3 regions of the Nostoc sp. TCL26-01 genome follow, and region 2 is predicted to be linked to each of the others. Evidence: predicted binding sites of a transcription regulator. Region 2 holds the regulator's gene; each other region holds the start of a gene.
What was found. The regulator HrcA, encoded in region 2, represses chaperone genes, less so after heat shock. The targets are predictions, from matches to a motif close to TTAGCACTCNNGANTCNNGAGTGCTAA.
Positions count from the first base shown of each region.

Region 1: a site for HrcA is predicted at 4,107-4,133, ahead of groL (chaperonin GroEL). Genes of this name have one in related genera too.
Region 3: a site for HrcA is predicted at 3,580-3,606, ahead of groES (co-chaperone GroES). Genes of this name have one in related genera too.

Region 1 covers NZ_CP040297.1:3,866,069-3,873,231, forward strand. The annotation lists gene glmM (phosphoglucosamine mutase) at 1-736, opposite strand, end outside; gene FD725_RS16770 (heme oxygenase (biliverdin-producing)) at 1,354-2,070, shown strand; gene groL (chaperonin GroEL) at 2,407-4,074, opposite strand; gene FD725_RS16780 (MraY family glycosyltransferase) at 4,233-5,315, shown strand; gene fabG (3-oxoacyl-[acyl-carrier-protein] reductase) at 5,541-6,284, opposite strand; gene trxA (thioredoxin) at 6,768-7,085, shown strand.
Region 2 covers NZ_CP040297.1:1,035,351-1,042,513, forward strand. The annotation lists gene FD725_RS04260 (ATP-binding protein) at 1-819, opposite strand, end outside; gene FD725_RS04265 (methanogen output domain 1-containing protein) at 977-1,516, opposite strand; gene FD725_RS04270 (DUF2834 domain-containing protein) at 1,895-2,572, opposite strand; gene FD725_RS04275 (XisI protein) at 2,587-2,922, opposite strand; gene FD725_RS04280 (element excision factor XisH family protein) at 2,910-3,104, opposite strand; gene hrcA (heat-inducible transcriptional repressor HrcA) at 3,104-4,180, opposite strand; gene FD725_RS04290 (rhodanese-like domain-containing protein) at 4,587-4,946, opposite strand; gene FD725_RS04295 (DUF3352 domain-containing protein) at 5,008-6,663, shown strand.
Region 3 covers NZ_CP040297.1:2,900,427-2,907,589, reverse strand. The annotation lists gene FD725_RS12450 (GNAT family N-acetyltransferase) at 1-292, opposite strand, end outside; gene FD725_RS12445 (hypothetical protein) at 276-413, opposite strand; gene FD725_RS12440 (hypothetical protein) at 560-1,060, opposite strand; gene groL (chaperonin GroEL) at 1,553-3,187, opposite strand; gene groES (co-chaperone GroES) at 3,250-3,561, opposite strand; gene FD725_RS12425 (response regulator transcription factor) at 4,636-5,313, shown strand; gene FD725_RS12420 (Calx-beta domain-containing protein) at 5,450-7,163, opposite strand, start outside.

The DNA.
Region 1 (7,163 bases), 2.8 Mb from region 2:
GATCGCCATCTGCGGCATCATGTAAACATATAACCCCAGCCCCCATCTCTCGAAATACTGCTGGTGCTAAACCAACTGCTGCACCCCAAGCTAAATCTAAAACAATCTTCATCCCTTGAAGATTTACTGTCGGTTTTAAGGGTTGCTGCAAAGCCTCACCATAGTCCCTAATCAATTCCAGACGTGAGTAATGCCTGCCACAATGATTGACACCACTCGTAACGGCAAGATTACCGCGCATTCCCCTTTCTATTTCTTTCTGTAACGTTTGGGGTAACTTGCCACCATTAGCATCAAAAATTTTAATCCCGTTATCTTCCGGGGGATTGTGACTAGCAGAAATCATCACCCCACCAATGGCTGCACTCACAGTAGTTAGATAAGCCACACAAGGAGTAGGACATAAACCCAGATACCAAACTTCTAAACCAGCTGCTGTTAACCCTGCACTCAAAGCCATCGCCAACATATCACTGGAATTACGAGAATCTTGCCCCAGGATAACTGGCCCCGAATGACTGGCATGACTACGTAAAACCACACCCGCCCAAAAACCTACTTGCAAAGCCAAAGGCGCACTCAATAACTCTCCCACTTTGCCACGGATGCCATCTGTGCCAAACAGAGGCGTAGCGGGCAAAGATATCAAGCTAGGGGCAAAATTATTTCCTAGTTCATCCGATTTACAGGCAGATTCTCTGATGTAGCTTTGAGTTCGAGTTATCGACGAAACCATATATTTAAACACCCCACACAATCACACTAAAAAATCATCACTTAAAAGTCAGTTCGAGAAAATTAGAGCCAGGGCTAAAGGCTGAGGAAGAGTGAGGGAGTAAGGGAGTGAGGGAAAATTAAGAATTGCCACTAACTACTCGTTACTCAGCACTCATAACTCACCACTTATAACTCCCTCTGCTTCTGTTCTATCGAACTTACGTAACTTTACACTTTAATTCAACAACTACAAGTAGATACCTTGTGTTTTGCTTTTATGATAGTTATTTTTTTTGGATAAGAATCTTTATTTCTCTAAATTAGCTTATGTAAAAATACTTAAAAAAAGTTATTACATAGTAAATTTTTGATAAAGTTTGCTGCCCCTCAGTTTAACCCTTGCCTCTCATAGTCGCCAGTGGTAAATTAACAACTTCACATAAATCTTATACAAAGCACTCAACTGATGACTAGCTATGCCCGTAGGGTTTTACGGCACTCACCACTGCTTGAACTTAAAAAATATTAATATAAATTCTCATCAAATAGTTTTAATGTAACGTTTTAATGGCATTTTTTAGCTGTCTGTAATTTAAAACTCCAGCAGTTGACCTTTTTAAAGTTGAGAAGTTTAGCATGAGCAGCAATTTAGCAAGCAAACTGCGTGTAGGGACAAAAAAAGCTCACACGATGGCAGAAAACGTTGGTTTTGTCAAGTGCTTTTTAAAAGGAGTAGTAGAAAAAAGTTCTTACCGCAAGTTAGTGGCTAACTTTTACTTCGTCTACTCGGCGATGGAAGAGGAAATGGAAAAGCATAGCCAACACCCGATTGTTTCTAAAATTAACTTTCCCCAACTCAATCGTAAGCACAGCTTAGAGCAAGACCTGAGCTATTATTACGGTGCAAACTGGCGCGAACAAATCAAACTATCGCCAGCAGGTGAGGCTTATGTACAACGTATTCGGGAAATATCAGCAACAGAACCAGAATTGTTGATTGCTCATTCTTACACCCGTTATTTAGGTGATTTATCTGGGGGACAAATTCTCAAAAACATTGCGGTGACAGCGATGAATTTGACAGATGGGCAAGGAACTGCATTCTATGAATTTGCAGATATTACAGATGAGAAGGGATTCAAAGCCAAATATCGGCAAATTTTAGATGAGATGCCCATTGATGACGCTACAGGCGATCGCATTGTCGATGAAGCTAACGCCGCCTTTGGTGTGAACATGAAGATGTTCCAAGAATTAGAAGGCAACTTAATCAAAGCGATCGGTGTCATGTTGTACAACACCTTGACCCGCAAACGCACACGGGGCAGTACCGAACTCGCAACGGCTGAGTAAATTTTTATCAAGTAAATTTTTGCCAAATTAAGGGGCAGTTCCCCTGGGTTCACCTGTAAAGAAGCAGGCGATCTCCGGGAAGCTGCCCCTAACGTTTGGGGAGAGGGGGGATGGGGAGATGGGGAGATGGGGAGATGGGGAGATGGGGGGATGGGGAGATGGGGGGGGATGGGGAGATGGGGAGATGGGGGGATGGGGAGAGCGGCGGAAAATCCTTCACCTTGTCCCCTTGTCCCCTTGTCCCCTTGTCCCCTTGTCCCCTTGTCCCCTTGTCCCCTTGTCCCCTTGTCCCCTTGTCCCCTTGTCCCCTAATTCCCTATCCCCTATCCCCTATTCTTAGAACATCCCCATGCCGCCCATGCCGCCCATGCCGCCCATGCCGCCCATGCCACCCATGCCGCCATCAGGAGCAGGAGGAGCTTTTTTCTCTGGTTTCTCTACCACAATCGCTTCGGTGGTGAGAACCAAACCAGCAATAGAAGCAGCATTTTGCAAAGCCGAACGTACAACTTTTGCGGGGTCGATGATACCAGCAGCAATCAAGTCTTCAAATGCTCCCGTAGCAGCGTTGTAACCGAAGTTAAAATTGCTGTTCTCTTTAACCTTAGAAACAATGATTGAACCTTCTTCACCAGCATTGTCAGCAATCTGGCGTAGAGGAGCTTCTAGCGCCCGTTTGACAATATCAGCACCGATTCTGGCTTCTTCGTCGAGATGATTTTTCACTGCATCTACTTTTGAGGCCAAGTAAATCAGGGTTTTGCCACCACCAGGAACAATACCTTCAGCCACAGCCGCCTTGGTAGCGTTGAGTGCGTCTTCAATTCGCAGTTTGCGGTCTTTGAGTTCGGTTTCAGTAGCTGCACCGACCTTGATCACTGCGACACCGCCTGCTAACTTGGCAATGCGTTCTTGTAATTTTTCCTGATCGTATTCGGAATCAGTTTCTTCTAACTGTTTACGGATTTGAGCAATGCGCTTTTCTATTTCTGGCTTGGTGGTTGTTCCAGAAACAATTGTGGTGTTGTCTTTTTCAATTGTGATTTTCCGGGCAGTTCCCAAGGCTTCCAGGGAGGCTGTATCTAAGCTCAAGCCAATTTCTTCGGAAATTAACTGACCATCGGTAAGAATGGCGATATCTTGCAGCAATGCTTTACGACGTTCACCAAATCCCGGTGCTTTAATCGCTGCTACAGAGAGTACACCCCGCGCTTTGTTAACAACTAGAGTTGCTAGGGCATCTCCTTCTACATCTTCAGCAATGATCAGCAGAGGTTGACCCAAACGAGCGACTTTTTCCAAAATGGGAACTAAATCTTGGATGCTGTTGATTTTCTTATCGGTAATCAGAATCCGCGCATTTTCAAATTCCACCGTCAGGCGATCGTTGTTGGTGACGAAGTAGGGGGAAATGTAACCTCTGTCAATTTGCATCCCTTCAACTACTTCTAGTTCCGTTGTCAGGGATTTTGATTCCTCAACAGTAATTACACCGTCCTTGGTGACTTTAGCCACTGCTTCGGCAATCATGTTACCGACTTCTTCATCGTTACCAGCTGAGACAGTAGCAACTTGAGCGATCGCACTGCCTTCGACTGGCTTGGCAACTCTGGCAATTTCTTCTACCAAAGCCTCAGTAGTTTTCTCAATACCCCGTTTTAAACTAACTGGGTTACTACCAGCAGCGACGTTCTTCAAACCTTCTTTGATCAAGGCTTGCACCAAAACGGTAGCCGTGGTTGTACCATCCCCAGCTACATCTTTAGTTTTAGATGCTACTTCCTGGATCAGTCTAGCCCCAGTATTCTCCAAAGGATCTTCTAATTCAATTTCTTTGGCCACGGTAATCCCGTCATTGACAATTTGGGGCGTACCAAATTTTTTTTCTAACAGAACGTTGCGACCTTTTGGCCCTAAAGTGATTTTCACAGCATCAGCCAGGGCATTGACACCCCGTTCTAAAGCCCGCCGTGACTCTTCATCGAATGAAATAATTTTTGCCATTTTTTCTTTCTCTAGCGCTTCCATTAGACAATTTAGCACTCACAGGCTCAGAGTGCTAAGTAACCAAACTACTGAAATCACAAATAGAAATCAAAAAAATTGATTAATATACTCTTGATGCTCATGTAGGATACTGGCAGTAATGGTTGAATCGGGAGATGAATCTGTACAACTCCCTTAGGTCTCTTGGCATTGCTGACCCTAGCGGCTCCGGCTGGTTGGCAGTAGTATTCACGTTTATCTTGGCTTGGTTAGTAACGTGGCGTTTAATTCCCACGGTACGCAAATTTGCCTTAAGGGTAGGTTGGGCTGATCAACCCAACGCCCGACGACTCAATCGAGAACCTTTGCCCAATGCAGGAGGTTTAGCTATTTATGCGGGGGTGATTGCCGCATTGGTCTTAGCTAGCCTTTTAAGACCCATTGAGCTACAGAACGTCTTAGCTCAAGTACTGACTATTTTACTAGGGGGTTCCATCCTAGTCTTGGTCGGCTTTATAGACGATCAGTTCGGATTACCCCCCTCTGTTCGGTTGTGGGCGCAAATTATCACAGCCTTGTTGCTGGTGGCTAACGGCATTAGTGTGAATGTGAGTTTCGGTACGCCCATTGACTCTATTCTCTCCATGTTGCTCACCGTGCTTTGGGTGGTGGGCATCACTAATGCCATTAACTTGATGGATGGCATGGATGGATTGGCAGGAGGAATTAGTTTTATCGCTGCCATGAGTTTATTGGGAGTTTCTGCCCAGTTTCCTAATCGAGCTGCGGCTACCTTAGTTTTGGCTGCCTTGGGAGGTGCGGCTTTAGGCTTTTTACGTCACAATTTTCACCCCTCCAGAATCATCATGGGTGATGCTGGGGCATACTTTTTTGGTTATGTGTTAGCTGCTACTAGTATTTTAGGTAGCCTACAACGCAATACTCTATTTGCTCTCGGCCCTACAGTTTTATTTTTGCTCTTGCCAGTATTAGATACTACACAAGTATTTATTCGGCGGTTGCTAGCAGGAAAAAACCCCCTCAGCACCCCTGGCAAAGACCACCTACACCACCGCTTACTCGCTTGGGGATTATCTCAACGTCACGCTGCATTTACCTTGTGGTCAGCAACCTTAGTTTGTAATTTGCTGGCAATGAGAATCCAAGGCATGACTTTGACGGTGATTATTGCCACAGCCAGCAGTATTATCATTCTGCTCGGCTTCACTGTCTGGCAAAGAATCCGCCAACAGTCCTGAGTGATGAGTGCTGAGTGCTGAGTTAAGAAAAGGTAAGGAATTAAGATTTAAAACAACAATAAAGCATAACTCATGACTCTATTAAAATTCCTGAATCAGCACTCAGTAAGGGCTACAATCTACTATCGCTAAAATCACTCCCCACTTATTACTCCCCACTCAGCACTCAGTACTCACTACTCATGACTCAGCACTCAGCACTCATGACTCAGCACTCAGCACTGTCTAAGCCATCACCATGCCACCATCGACGTTAAAGACTTGACCAGTAATGTAAGCGGCGGCGGGGTCAGATGCTAGGAAGCGTACCATACCAGCAATTTCTTCTGGTTGACCGTAGCGACCTAAAGGGATGTATTTGAGAATATCGTCAGCTTTGAGGTTGCTGGTCATGTCTGTAGCGATGAAACCGGGAGCAACAGCGTTAACTGTGATACCACGAGAAGCAAGTTCTTTCGCAACTGTTTTGGTAAAACCAATCACACCGGCTTTAGCAGCGCTGTAGTTTGCTTGACCAGGATTACCCATTTGTCCAGCAACGGAGGTAATGTTGATGATGCGACCAGAACGCTGCTTCAGCATGATTTTACTGGCAGCGCGAGTACATAAAAATACACCAGTGAGATTGAGGTCGATTACGGCTTGCCAATCTTCTGTTTTCATGCGTAGTAGTAGAGTGTCGCGGGTGATACCAGCATTATTCACCAAAATATCCACTCGTTGAAACTTTTCCATCACTGTGTTGATCAGTGCATCTACTTGATCAGCTTGGGAAACATCAGCTTGTAGCGCGTTCGCTTCCCCACCAGCACCCGTAATTTCTGCAACTACCTGATCGGCTGCGGTGCTAGAACTGGCATAATTAACCACTACTTTTGCCCCTTGGGCAGCTAATTGGAGAGCGATCGCTCTACCAATCCCCCTTGACGCACCAGTAACAATAGCTACCTGATTTTGTAATGAACTCATGTTATGTTCCTCTATCTTGGAGATACCGCGCTAATTATCTTATGGTGATTTGGGGAACATCTGATAAGTAGTTGGACAAAATTAAGTTCATTTGTGGAGATAGGCAATAGGCAATAGGCAACAGAAGAAAAATATGTGTAATTAATTATCTCTAAGTACTTATCCTCTGAATAAAATATAATTCTTTTAGGCTGCTAATATTGCTAGCATTAACATCTATAAGCTGTTAGCAGCAATTAGGAAATAAACAATGTCATTAAATCAGTACGTATGTTTCCTCTGCTCTTAGGAAATCAGTTTATGAACGTGCTAATGGTTATTGTGAATATTGTTTTATTTTTCTTTCCCAATACCCTGTCCCCTATCCCCTATTGAAATGGGAACGATAAATTTAGCAACAATAAAAATAAAATAATGTTACACCATTTTCAGAAAGCAGACATTAATATTGAATTCAATCAATAAATAATTGGTGTGTGTCATATGACTACTAAAAAACAATTCAACAGCTTTGAAGAGATGCTATCTGGTTCTGATGTACCTGTTTTAGTAGATTTTTACGCTGACTGGTGTGGTCCTTGTCAGATGATGACTGGAATTTTACAGCAGGTAAATGCTCAACTTAAAGACAATTTACGCATTGTTAAAATTGACACTGAAAAATACACAGAATTAGCCACCAAGTATCAAATTACTGCTCTACCAACCCTTGTATTGTTCAAGCAAGGTCAGCCAGTGGAGCGTATTGAGGGTGTGGTACAAGCACCACAGCTAATCCAGCATCTACAAAGTTTCTTTTAAGCAATGTTAAGGTAGAGATACAATTTTTTGTATCTCTACATATTAATAATTATTAAGTTGGGATTTTAGAATTTTTTG
Region 2 (7,163 bases):
CGCTTTTGATGTTGCTTCGTCTAAGCGAGAAAAGTTTCGCAAAGATTTGACAATCTCGGCAATTCGTTCGGAACCTGTTTGCATAGACTGGAGTAATTTTTGCATATCCTTTTGCAGAAACTCCAGATCAATAACTTTAATTTCCTGCTGAATCACTTGGCTAGGATGGGGATATTCTTTTTGATAGAGTTGAATCAATTTAATTAGATCATAATAGTATTCCCTAGCATGAATCAAATTACCATAAATAAAGCTAATCGGATTATTAATTTCATGGGCAATCCCTGCTACTAACTGCCTTAATCCCGACATCTTTTCTTTTTGAACAACTTCTAGAGCATTTTGCAATTTGATTAAAGTTTGTTTTAAAGTTTCATTGGAACGAGCAAATTCTGCCTGGATAGTTTGGCGGTGCTGAATTTCTTTACTGAGGGCATGAATTTTTTGATTCAGGACAACGAATTGATCACTTGTGCGCTTTTCTAAACGTAGTAAATTGATTGCCGGACATTGATGCGATCGCGGTTGAAGTACAGCCCCTTGACTACGACAAGCGATTCCCTCTCCTTGAGCTTGGTGGATAGTTATAGCTCCCAAAATCATTTGGCGACTTTGAGAGCAAACTTGCAAATAGTCAATAACTTTTTCTGGCGAATCCGTGACAAACTCAGTCAGACATTGACCAATTAGTACTTTACTAGTTTTACTAAAAAGTTTGACAGCAGGTTGATTAACTGCCAAAATTTCACCTGTGCTACTAACCAGCAACATAGGTTCTGGTAAAACCTGGGCAAACATTAAAAATTGATCAGGTGTCATGATAGTGAGGTGTTGCAGCACGAATCTTTACTTTTGTTAACAGGGAAGAGTGATGCGATAAAAGTGAAGATACTCAGCTATATTTTCAAAGATAAACTTCAGCCGGGACATATTCCAGAGAAAGAATTATACTCTCGAATTGTCCCGTTTCTAACTCCTATTCTGCTTTGAAATATTCTTGTCCTGCAAACTCATTTAATGCTTCACTAGGTTGAAGATAAATGACGATTGTGCATTCCTGAGCGCCTCTGGCGATGGTGTCTTGTAACTCGACTCTCGCGTAGCCAAGACTATCTGCGGCGATCGCTCCAAAGATATTTGATGTCATCACACACATAGCTTCTCGCCCTTCTACCTGTTCTGCAAATGGGCATTTGCGATTACCTAAAACAATCTTTTCATCCGTTTCTTCGATCACGTAAAAGTCACCTTGAATCCGGCGTTTCCAATCTACGAGAACAGCAGTTACCTGCTCACGAGAAAGATTTGACACTTGCAAAGCATTTTTGTAAAGCTGATTAACGTGTTGACCTGTGCGATAGCCGACTACATTTAAAAAGCCTGCGGCTTCTTCAATCCCAATCACATCTTGTAAGGTTCCTGCTAATTCTCGAATCATTGAGCGCAGAAACTGATCACGCTCAATTGGTAACTCTAAAGACTCTATCTGGTTGTTGAGCAAAGATACATTGACCATGATGTTTATTTTCTGAGTGTTAAATATAAAACAGGCATCAATGGTGCTTAGTTAATTAATTACCACGTATACCCAAGATAGTTTTCCCTTACTACTGACAAAACTAACCTCAATAGATAAGCATTTAAGAAAATTTATATATGTTAAAGGCTTCTTATAAAAAGGATGAAGCCGAAGGTAGTCTACAGAACTTACGCACTCAACCAAAAAACCCTTTTTCCCTACATCCCTACACCCCGCTTTCCCCGAATTTCTCACGAAATTGATAAAACCGGAGTACAGAGGCTGTAGGGGCGGGTTCACAAATATGCTTCAATCATTCACGAATATCTCATGAACCCGCCCCTACCGTTTTGTAAGAAATGCAGGTTTCACCCGTTATTTTTGGGTTGAAACAGTGTTAGTGATGACATCTGCATTCGCTGCTGGTAAGAGTGGACGCAAGCATAAATAAATTAAAGGGCCGAACAGGGGTATGACAGCAAATAACCAAAAAAGCTGCTGATTTTGCCAACCGCGACGCGCCATATCATCTCCTAGCAGTGTGGGAAATAATAAGCAAAGTAGGCAAAAATCTAGGCTCATGACATGAATAAAACGGTTAGTTTGCCACTGTTGGACGAAATTGCTCCAATCACTAGATTGCAAACCATAAGCAACAAGAATTACTGCGCCTATCGTGAGAATAACACCAGTTACACGAGAATCTAGTAACTTGATCAAGCTAGTCTTTGCACCAATAAATTCAGGATTGGGTTCTCGCAAAGCTAAATAGGGTAAAAGCGCAAACGCACCAACAGCGAAGGAAGCTGTTGCAAACGGCCAAGCGCGGATTTTCTGTCCTCGGCCATCGATAAACAGCATAGCGCTGTAAATCATAGGCCAGATACCCATGAGGTTAAATAATGCGATTACTAGGGGGTTAATACCTTGCCATTGACCAAGAGAAAGGTTTTTAATTAGCTCAACTGTATCAGGTTGATCAGGAGGAGCGAAGACAAAAGCATAAGTAATGAATCCTAACCACAGCACCCCCAAGGCAATTTTTCTGACCATAAATTTAGATGTAATTAACTAACTCCAAATCCAGTGTATTCTCGAACATAAGGAGGTTGAAGTCCCAAAATAATATCGTCTTTCGCCACATCTTTGGCTATTAATTTATCGGCAATTAGTGTATCTGTTTGATTGAGTTGAATCCAAATTTTCTCTTCTCTAATCTCCAAATGAAGTACACAGTTGTAAACCCGTCGGTGTTCATTCCATCCTAAGTCAATTAATAAATAACGATCCTGCTCTAAATCAAAAACTGTTTGTGATTCAATGTCTCCTCCAATGGTTTTTCCCTGAGATTCTTCTGTCAATAACTGTTGAATATATTGGCGGTATTTTGTTAATTTATCCATTTGATGATTACCTCATTTCTAGAATCATAAACTATTAACTTAATTTGATATTTTTTAATAGAAGCCTTGGGTAAATCTCGATAAAAAAACGAGTCATATGCTTCTATAGGGACAGCTAAATATAGAAGACGTTCTGGTTCAGTCTCTTCTAAAACGAGCCGATAATTTAAGAATTTTCCAATTAACTGAAGGCTTCTGAGAGGTAATCAGCCGCAGCCGCGACAACAGCGATCGCATTTTCGTAATCTAGGCGTGTCGGGCCTAAAACCCCCACACTACCTAGTGGAACCGTACCCCGGCGATAGGTGGAAGAAATTAACGAGCAAGTCCGAATCGGTTCTAGGGGGTTTTCTGTGCCAATTCGCACCGTCACCTTCGATTTATTTGGATCTTCTAATTCCGGTTGTGCAAATATTAATCGCCACAACTGCTCTTGTTCTTCTTCCAACAGTTGTATAATTGTTTTCACCTGATTAAGTTGGGAAAACTCTGGCTGACGCAACACTTCAGCCACACCCCGCACCATAATTTGCGTTGCGGCTGGTGCAAGCGTGCGATGTGCTAATTCTGGGACTAAATTTCTCAGAAACTCTCCATAACGTTGAAATTCCTGGTCTAATTGACTCCAATCCAGAGCGTTAATTTCTAATAGACTCCGCCCTCGTAAGTGGCTATTCAAAAAGTTAGAAACAATTTGTAACTCACGATCAATCACCTCTGGATCGGGCTTGGTTTCTCCTCTGGCCGGGGGTAAATCCATTAATTTGGAATGGGTTTCATAATTATCTGTCACCACAATCAGCATGATTCGTCCCGTTTCTATCTGCATTAATTGCAGATGTCGTATACTGGCTGTATTAGTTTGTGGCATAGTGATTAAGCTAATACATCCGCTTAAACTAGCCAATATCTGCGCTGCTCCCTGCAAGAGAATTTCTAAGCTCCAATCTTCCCACTGGAGACGCTGTTGCAGGGCTAGTTCGACCTCTTTGGCTAAAACTTCGGATGGGGTTATTAGCTGGTCAACATAAATCCGATAACCTGAGTCTGAAGGTACTCGTCCGGCTGAGGTGTGTGGTTGGTATAATAACCCAGATTTTTCTAGTACCCCCATCACATTCCGAATTGTTGCCGAACTCACACCCAGATCGTACTCATCAACCAAAGCTTTTGAACCAACAGGCTCGGCTGTAGCAATGTAATGACGTACTGTTGCCCAAAGTATATGCTGTTGTCGATTAGTCAACTGAACTTGCATAGGTATTTTTGACGGAAGGCAAACTGTGAAAAATTGTGAGATTCTTGAGTAAAAAATTAATAATAGTTAATTAAGAGAGCAATATATCTAAATTCTATTGTAATAACCATTATTAAACTGTTCTGGCTGCTATGGCGTTGACGAAATTGATTTTGGCCAAAATTTTTGTCTAGGGCGTATTTAGTTTTATAAGTATTTTTACATAAATAAAATACTAAATTGTATTCTAAAGTACGTAATTTTGATGATTTGTGATAGATTTACTTTCATATAATGCCCTTGTAGATCAGCTTTATTAACTCTCACCCCTCTAAATACAAATTATGTAACTTTTGTCAACAATAACACAGCCAAGCTGAAATTTAATCTTCCAACTTGGTGATGTTTGATTTGCCAAAACCAAAGATTAATACTGAGGAATTGAGGAGTCTACTAAAACTGAATAGGCATCAATACCACCAGCAATATTTTTCACATTTGTAAAACCTTGACTCACCAACCACTCACACATCTGAGCAGAACGCATACCGTGGTGGCACAAAACTAGAGTTTCGGCTTCAGAGTTAAGTATAGAGTGGATTTGTTGTCCCCACTGAGCATATTCACTCAGAGGTAGGTTGATAAAGCCATGAATCCTTGCCAGGGCTATTTCTTGCGGTTCCCGGACATCTACTAACTGAATATTTGCATCCTCTGTTGCCAGACGTTGCGCTAATTCCTCTACACTAATCTGAGTAATTGGTTGACCAGAACTTTTCCCTGTCATGAGGTTTTTGTAAACAATCCGATATTATTTATGTTGGCAGAAAACGGGAGAAGTAGGAAACATGAATACGCAACGCTCATTCTCTGGTTTCTTCATAGCAGGTGCGATCGCCCTCATCTTAGCAGCGATCGCTGGCTTTTATTGGTTCTTTGCTAAAAGTCCCGTTAACTTGATTGCATCTACTTCCCAACCTCAAGCGGCGATATTTGTGTCGCAACTTGCCCCTGTGACGGTTTCTCTCCTGGTTAACCCAGACCGCTTACAATCATTGGCAGGTACGGGAGAATTATCTAAACTCAAAACTAGTTTATTAGCTAACAGTGGCATTGATTATCAGCAAGATATTCAACCTTGGTTAGGAAACGAAATTTCTCTGGCTATCACTTCCCTAGATATTGATCGTGATCCGGAAAATGGTAAGCAACCAGGATATCTGATCGCCTTAGCTACCGATAAACCAGAGAAAAGCCTGGAGTTTGTTGAGTTATTGTTTTCTCGACGAGTCTTAGCAGGTGCTACCTTGGGGACGGAAGCATATGAGGGGACAAAAGTCATTTATGATAGTTCTCAACCAGAGTTTCATACTCTCGCTGGTACAGTTGTCGATAACTTCGTCTTATTTGCCAATGATCCCAAAGTCTTGCGTGATGCCATTAATAATGTACAAGCCCCGGATCTCAATTTAATCAGTTCTCCCCAATACCAAAAAGCTATTCAACAATTGCCTAAAAGTTCTTTAGCTGCGGTTTTTCTCAATCTCCCGACGGTTGCAGAATGGCAAGGCTTAAACTTATCAGCACCAATATACGACAGTCAAATAATTGCCTTTACCTTAAACCCCAAAGGAGTGTTAGCAGAAACTAGTTTTCTCACTTCTGGGGAAATTATGCTCAATCCTTTATTATCCCAGCCAGTAGACGCATTAAAATATATCCCGGCATCAGCAGGTTTGGTAATTGCTGGTGCAGATTTGAGCAATTTAGGCAACAGTGACTTAGCTAAACTTTGGACACAAGCCAAAACTGCCACCTCTGGTTCAGGTACAGATATCATTTCTCGATTGGTACAACCCTTAGCTGAGGTACAGAAAAGTTGGGGGATTAACTTAGCACAGGATATATTTAGTTGGGTCAAGGGAGAATATGCGATCGCTTTAATTCCTCGTGATGGACAAACAAAAACTGACTGGATTTTTGTCACAGAAAAATTAACAAATGTGCCAGAAGCTATTGCTAATTTAGATGCGATCGCCTCATCCCAAGGACTCAGCACTAATACCCTAAACCTAGACAAGCAAACAGTTTCCGCTTGGACAGAATTAACAACCATAACGCAAAAAACCGATGCTAAATCTCAACCATCATTTACTCTGAATGCTAATGTCAAAGGTGTACACACAACTATAGGTAATTACGAAATTTTCACTTCTGATTTAGCTACCATCTATGAAATCTTGAGTAGTAAAGACAATTCTGTACTGAAAAATCGGGATTTCCAAAATAGCATCTCTGCCATTCCTCAACCCAATCAAGGTTACGTATACCTGAATTGGCCAGCATCCCAAAATTTAGTAGAGCAGCAAATACCCATTCTCAAACTAATAGAGGTAGTAGGAAAGCCATTCTTTGATCATCTGCGATCGCTCACCTTCAGCAACTACGGCAATGATCCAGGAACCCTCAAAGGTGGTGTATTTTTCCAGTTTCACCATCCATAATCCAGCAGATATGGGGAAATAAACCTGTAAATTTTAACTTTCCCCATTTATCCTCTTTTAGGTTGGTGATTTTACTGAGATCAATAATAAAGGTTATGTAAAGTTTGACTTTGGTTTAAACCTCATCAATTGATAGATTTAACTTATACGTCAGCCTATTTACGTTGTTTTTCAGACTAGAAATCTTACGTAACCAGGAAATTTTAACAAACATGACAAAAGCTTAATTTCCTTATTGATAAAATAAATTTTTGTAACAGGTGGCAAGAATTAGGCAAATCACTGATGAATAAAGGTTTGAAGTTGATCAAAACTGACCTATCTATGCAGTTTTTTCTTCAAGTCCAGCTTTAAATATATTGAGACAGGTATCAGTTTTTACATAACTTTACTTTATCAAGAGTTGATAAATTGCATTTTGACACTTTAGTTAAGCGTATCATTACCAGTAAAAGCAAGTAAGGCATTCAGCATTACTTGCTAATAAAGAGCGATCGCCT
Region 3 (7,163 bases), 1.9 Mb from region 2:
CAGCAGGGAAAGTTCGGTACTTAACACCTTCATTCAGAAGAATTGGATCTTCCAGGGTCAGCTTATCTGCAAGCAGCGTGATATACCCGACCAATGACCCCTCAAACTGTAGAATCCAGCACTGACTAATATTTGCGTTGACTTCTCGAAGAACTCGCCCCTGCCGCCAATAGGTGACAAATTCGCCACGAACAGAGCGAAATCCTTGTCCAGACACATCCATTTCGAGGGTCAATCTCTCAGGGTTCATTTGAGAGAAATCAACTCCCTCGAACTTACTGCTTTGAGGCATTCTGGAGTCTCCGACGGCGACGAGCAGCAATACGTTTTGCAAGTTCGAGTGCTGCCTCGTCTGCCACGTAACCACCAGACTCTAGCGCCTGAGCAAGCTTTTCCGCCTCACTCCCTGACACTGGTTTCGATTCTGTATGAAAAGGATATTGCATCTGGTGTACGGTAACCAACAATTCCATATTAACAGAATAAAATTGTGTTTCCTCAGTAGACCAGTATGGTGCGACAAGATGTATTGTATCTGTTCTACTCAGTCTGGAGTTAACTAACCGTCTGTAAAATCACTTCTCTTGATAATAGCCCAGCGATCGCCCTGAAACTCTTCTATGGAAGCTTTAACCCCAAGAGTTATCAGTTGATGCCAGATATCTTCAGCCTTTTCCTGAGCAATGTTTCTGGTTACTGAGCGAGGCAAAGAATCTAGGACAGCAGTAATTGCTTTTTCTCTAACTCCTGTAGCAACGCAAATGATTTGAATTGCTTCGTCTTGCTTCTCTTCGGGAATCTCTTCAGCAACAACAACACAGCGCTCAGGACTACCGTTGTAGATAGCATAACCACCAAATTGCCAGACTGTCATTTGCTCTTTATTATTCAAATTTGCTGGAAAATCATAGTCATGCAGATAAGTACGAATTTCGTCTACGTTTCCCCAACTAATTAACTCTAGGTAGGTGCGCCCTACACCAATCTCTAAACCGTGTTGGTCATAAACCTCAAGACAGCCATCGTCACCATCGGTTGTTACTCTTAGAGCATAAGTCACATCATCCTCATACGGTAACTTGTACAGCCTAACCCAGTATCTATTAAGACAGTAATAGTAATCATAGGCGGCTCTTACAGACGCTGGAATGCTTTGAAGCAAAGCTGGATTGTGATCAATGTCAACTAAGTATTTTTCAAACAAGTCCTGATCTTCAGGTTCTTCGTTCTGAATGTATGCTCAATACCTTTCTAAAACATCATTCTCATAAAGTTCCTCATAGTATTGCTTAATCAAGTCGTTTCTTTCCATGTTGCTGCCGGAAGTTGTTTACCTGATAGTCCTTAACATAAGCGTACCTAATTTTGGATATACAGCCTAACTATTTCTTACACGGAAATTTTCTGTATAGTCTTTAGACTTAAAAAATAAACTGGATGAACTTTTAGTTGTGAGTTGAATTGAAGTAGGTGTTTATGGGTTTCAAAACAAAAAACAGCCGCCTCCACAAAAGAAGCAGCTGTTTTTAAAAACTTACCCGACTACAAAATATTAGTAATCGAAGTCACCGCCGCCAGCGCCAGCGCCAGCAGGAGCGCCGTCTTTGGGTTCTGGCTTGTCAACTACGATACATTCGGTTGTCAACACCATCCCAGCGATAGAAGCAGCGTTTTGCAGTGCAGAACGAGTTACTTTCGCAGGGTCAACAATACCAGCTTCTAACAAGTCAACGAATTCGTTGGTTGCAGCGTTGTAGCCGACGTTGAAGGCTTTTTCTTTCACACGTTCAGCAATCACAGCACCATTTTGACCTGCGTTTTCTGCAATTCTCTTTAAAGGTGCGGGTAATGCACGAGCGACAATCAACGCACCAGTCAACTCTTCATCCTTGAGGTTAGCATTTGCCCAAGCATCGAGTTCAGGAGCTAGGTGAGCTAGAGTTGTACCACCACCAGGAACGATACCTTCTTCTACAGCAGCCTTGGTAGCGTTGATAGCGTCTTCTAGGCGGAGTTTCTTATCCTTCATTTCGGTTTCGGTGGCTGCACCTACTTTGACCACAGCCACACCACCGGAGAGTTTTGCTAGACGCTCTTGCAGTTTTTCTTTGTCGTAGGAAGATTCAGTTTCTTCGATTTGACGACGAATTTGTTCTACACGAGCTTTAACGGCAACGTCGTTACCTTCAGCAACAATTGTGGTGTTGTCCTTGGTAATGGTGACGCGACGAGCTTTACCCAAACTTTCTAGCTTGGTGTTGTCCAGTTTCAAACCAGCATCTTCGGTAATCAGTTGGCCGCCGGTGAGGATAGCGATATCTTCTAGCATAGCTTTGCGGCGATCGCCAAAGCCAGGAGCCTTAACAGCAGCTACATTCAGTACACCGCGCAAGCGGTTAACTACAAGGGTTGCTAAAGCTTCTTTTTCGATATCTTCAGCGATAATCACCAAAGGACGACCAGAACGAGCTACTTGTTCGAGAACTGGTACTAGGTCTTGTACTAGAGCAATTTTCTTATCTGTTAATAGTAAGAAAGGCTCATCAAAAATCGCTTCCATCCGTTCAGGGTCGGTGGCAAAGTAAGGAGAGATATAGCCTTTGTCAAAGCGCATCCCTTCAGTAATTTCCAACTCGGTAGTTACAGACTTACCTTCTTCTAGGGAAATTACGCCTTCCTTACCAACTTTGTCCATCGCTTGAGCAATCATCTGACCGACTTCATCGTCGTTACCAGCAGAAATTGACCCAACTTGAGCGATCGCTTTAGAATCTTCTACAGGGCGAGCGTGTTCTTTAATTCTATCTACTAAGAAACTGGTAGCTTTATCAATACCGCGCTTCAAGGAAATAGCGTTAGCGCCTGCTGCTACGTTTCTTAGACCTTCTTTAACAATTGCATGAGCCAAAACGGTAGCAGTGGTTGTACCATCGCCTGCTGCGTCGTTGGTTTTGGAAGCAGCTTGACGAATCAAAGCCACGCCAGTGTTTTCAATATGATCTTCTAATTCGATTTCTTTAGCAATGGTGACACCATCGTTAACGATTTGTGGCGCACCAAATTTCTTTTCTAGTACTACGTTACGACCTTTGGGACCAAGGGTAACAGCCACAGCTTCAGCCAGGATGTCAATACCTCGCTCCAGGGCGCGACGGGCGTTTTCGTTGTAGATAATGCGCTTTGCCATAGGTGTCTCGATGTGTGGAAGTTAAGTCAATTGTTTTGTCTTGAAATTTGGTAATTGGTCAATTACCCAACCACTGCTAAAATATCTTTTTCAGAGAGCAGTACATATTCTTCAGTTCCCAGCTTGATGTCAGTGCCAGCGTACTTGGAGTACAGCACCTTATCACCAACTTTGACTTCCAATTCTTGACGGCTACCGTCATCATTACGTCTGCCAGGGCCAAGAGCGACTACTTCACCTACTTGGGGCTTTTCTTTCGCCGTGTCGGGCAAATACAGACCACCTGCGGTCTTTTCTTCAGAGGCGCTCACTTTAACAAACACGCGATCGCCTAAAGGTTTTACTGTGGATACGCTTAGAGATACAGCTGCCATATTTAAATTTCTCCAGAGTTAGCACTCTCAACTCCTGAGTGCTAATCTACCGAAGAAAACCCCACAATGGCAATATTTCCAAGTGTACGGGTTTCCGAACTAAGAGAAGGAATGGGGAGTGGGGGAGTGAGGGAGTGAGGGAGTGCTGAGTGGGGGGAGTGGGGGAGTGAGGGAGTGGGGGGAGTGAGGGAGTGGGGGGAGTGGGGGGAGTGGGGGGAGTGAGGGAGTGGGGGGGTGGGGGAGTCCTGAGTTTTGACTAATGACCAATGACCATTGACTATTGACTATTGACTATTGACTATTGACCATTGACTATTGACCAATGACTATTTACCAATTCTCCGTCCCCGTATATACACTCCATTACATTCCCGTAAGTATTAATCCCTAATTATTCGTATTTTTCAGGTTCTTTTCTATAAGTAACGAATATTTTTATATGGATAACTTTATTTGCAAAGTGGAGAAATTGTTATAGAACAGTAATCAGAGAGCCGCTTAATGAGTAACAATACAGTGGTTTAGTGCAACAAAACTTAAGCTTATCGCTTGCGAGTTTGTTGTTCTAGACCGATAATAGTTGTCTACCCGGAAGTGTATGGTATTGCCAAGCAAACCCGGAGGTTATTGAGCGGATCATCGAACAACACTTGATAGGCATAATGGTGGTGCAAGAATAAGCATTTTTACCCCATCCTTTGCCAACAACTCCCTGACTTGCTTGTGAATGTCTAAATCTAATGCTGAATATCCACAAGATATTGTAAAGCAGTAAGCCTAATGAAAGCGCGGGTTATGTTGCAGCTAGGGTCATCTTAAGCCAATACTTACTTGTGAACTAGAAAGATTATTATTTAATCAGTGTTTTTTCACCCGCCACTTTCAAAGGGATATATAATAGCGCATTATAATATACTGCTCTACGTGTCCTTACTGGAATATTGCTAATGCACTAGTGGTTTCACAGCCAGTGAAAGCCACTCTCAAGACTCCAACAAAGAAAGGGCTAGTTAAGTGGGAAAAATGACAACATCTCAACAATCCACCATAAAAGGATAACCATTCAAGACCTTGATGGATCGAAGCGCGACAAGTGCCACTGCTATGAAAGAACCCAGCATGAAAGATCACAAACGACTTCTATTGATTGATGATGACCCTAACCTCATCTTGCTGGTGAAGGATTATTTAGAATTCAGAGGATATGAAGTCATCACTGCGGAAAACGGACGAGAAGCTCTGGAAATACTTGAACACGATGTTCCAGATATGATCATCTGCGACGTGATGATGCCAGAAATGGACGGATATACCTTTGTAGAACAAGTCCGGCAAAACGAACGCACCAGTTGGATTCCAGTTCTTTTCCTTTCCGCAAAAGGACAAAGTGCAGACCGAGTTAAAGGTCTGAACAAAGGTGCGGATGTTTATATGGTCAAACCCTTTGAACCAGAAGAACTCGTAGCCCAAGTAGAATCTTCACTCAAGCAAACTATCCGTTGGAAGGAACACCAAGCCAAAGGCGGGGAAAATGGTTCCCGCATCCAGGTTCCTTTTGATGTGCAGTTAACCCCAACCGAACTGAAGGTAGTACAGTTTGTAGCCAGGGGTTTAGCTAACCGAGAAATCGCTGAAGAATTAAATGTTAGTCAGCGCACTGTAGAAAGCCACGTGTCCAATATGTTGGGCAAAACTAATCTCCACAACCGCACTGAACTAGCGCGGTGGGCGATTGAAAATCAAATGGCTTAAGTAGTTATCAGCACTTCAGCTGTCAGCTGGGAAAAACTAACTGACAGCTGATAGCTTCAACAATTTGGGTGAATTGGTAAAAATTACCATTTTCCCATGCTCCATTAATCTTAGCGATCGCCAAATAATGCTGCTCTTAAGCAATACTAAGATTGACTCGCACAATGGTATCGTTGAAATCTTGATCACCGCCATTTGGTAAATCTTCAAAACCAAAGACGTTATTTGCCAATAGTCTAATATGGTCAACTTTGTCGGTGTTAGCACCTAAGAATGGGAAATAAACTGCGGGATCATTATTGGCATTACTATCAAGAATCGCCTCTGGTCTACCATTAACAATGATGAATGGTGCAAGTAAAGAACCCGGTTGAAAATTACCAGTATAAGTTGCAGTTCCTTGATTATTTACTGTTAAATCTATCCCAGAAATTCGATTACGAATGGCAGCTTGAGTATAACCAGCTTGTCCAGGAAGAATATCGGCTGTACCATCACTATTGGTATCAATGCCACCATCTTCATTAGTTACTTGATAGAAGCCAATAAAGTTGTTGTAAGCGGCTTCTCTATTCACAACAAAATCAGCTTTTACTAGTGGTGTTAATCCCCGTAAATCAATTAATTCCCCTTGTATGCGACCTTGTAAATTTATCCCCAAAGGTAAGTTTTGATTTGTGGTCTGAATCCTGACTACCAAATCTTGAAAATCATTGGTATTACCAAATCCACTCTCCCAACCTATAGAGAAAGCATTATTACCTAAATTAGTGACTTTTGTGGTTGTCGCATTAGCAAATAACACATTTGTGATGGGAGTTAAACCTGCTTGTACAGCATCAGTTGTACTATTTTTGACGAGATAAAATCTTAAATTATCACCAGAAGTAAATTCTAGTAAACTTGCTAAATTATTAGAATTAAAGCCGTTGGGATTGTTGGCTATAGTCGAGAAAATTACTCTAGCTCGTTGTAGTGCGGCTTGAGTGTAGCCTGCTGCACCAGGAGCAATACCATTGATGTTGCCGTTAGCATCATCTACAACAAATACACCTAATTCATCAACGGAATTAGTATTGTGTTCTATAAGAGTAGTTTGGAGTTTGACTTGATCACTTTCACCTTTAATAGTGAAAATATTATTATTAGGATTCTGTAACAGTGGGATATCGTTATCAGTGATACTAACTTCAATAGGGTTGATCAGAATGCCATTATAGTTAACATCATCACTGGTAGCTGTATGTTGAATATTATCGCTGCGCTCTCCTTCTACCAATGAATCATCTACCGCTATTACTGTGATATTTTGTGGTACATTCCAATTTGCAGATGTAAAGGTAAGTTTTTGCCGATCAGTAGTGATTTGCTGACCGCTATTAATAGTAATAATGACATCAGCTGTAGGTTGGCTAGCAAGTACAACAGAGTAACTATCAGTTGTCCCACCTTCAGTAACTTTTGTATTGCCATCAGTTTGGCTAATAGTTACGCCTGTATTATCATCATTGTTGATAGTACCCTTGGCTGTACCATCTGTAGAGCTAATAATTGCCCCATTGGTGGGATTGCTCAAACTGACACTAAATGTCTCATCTCCTTCCAATATGTCATCTTGATTTGTCTCGACTGTAAAGGTTTTTTGCGTTTCTCCTGACTGGAAGGTGAGAGTTTGAGTTTTAGCTACAAAGTCGGTGTTAGTGGCTGTGTCGGTTGCTGTGATGGATGTTGATACTGTGATACTTTGCTCGGTTTGAGCATTTCCGGTACGGGTGATAGTGAAGGTGAGGGTATTTCCTTCGGTTGCGGAAGTGGGAGCGATCGCAAATACTGGATTTAAATCATCATTG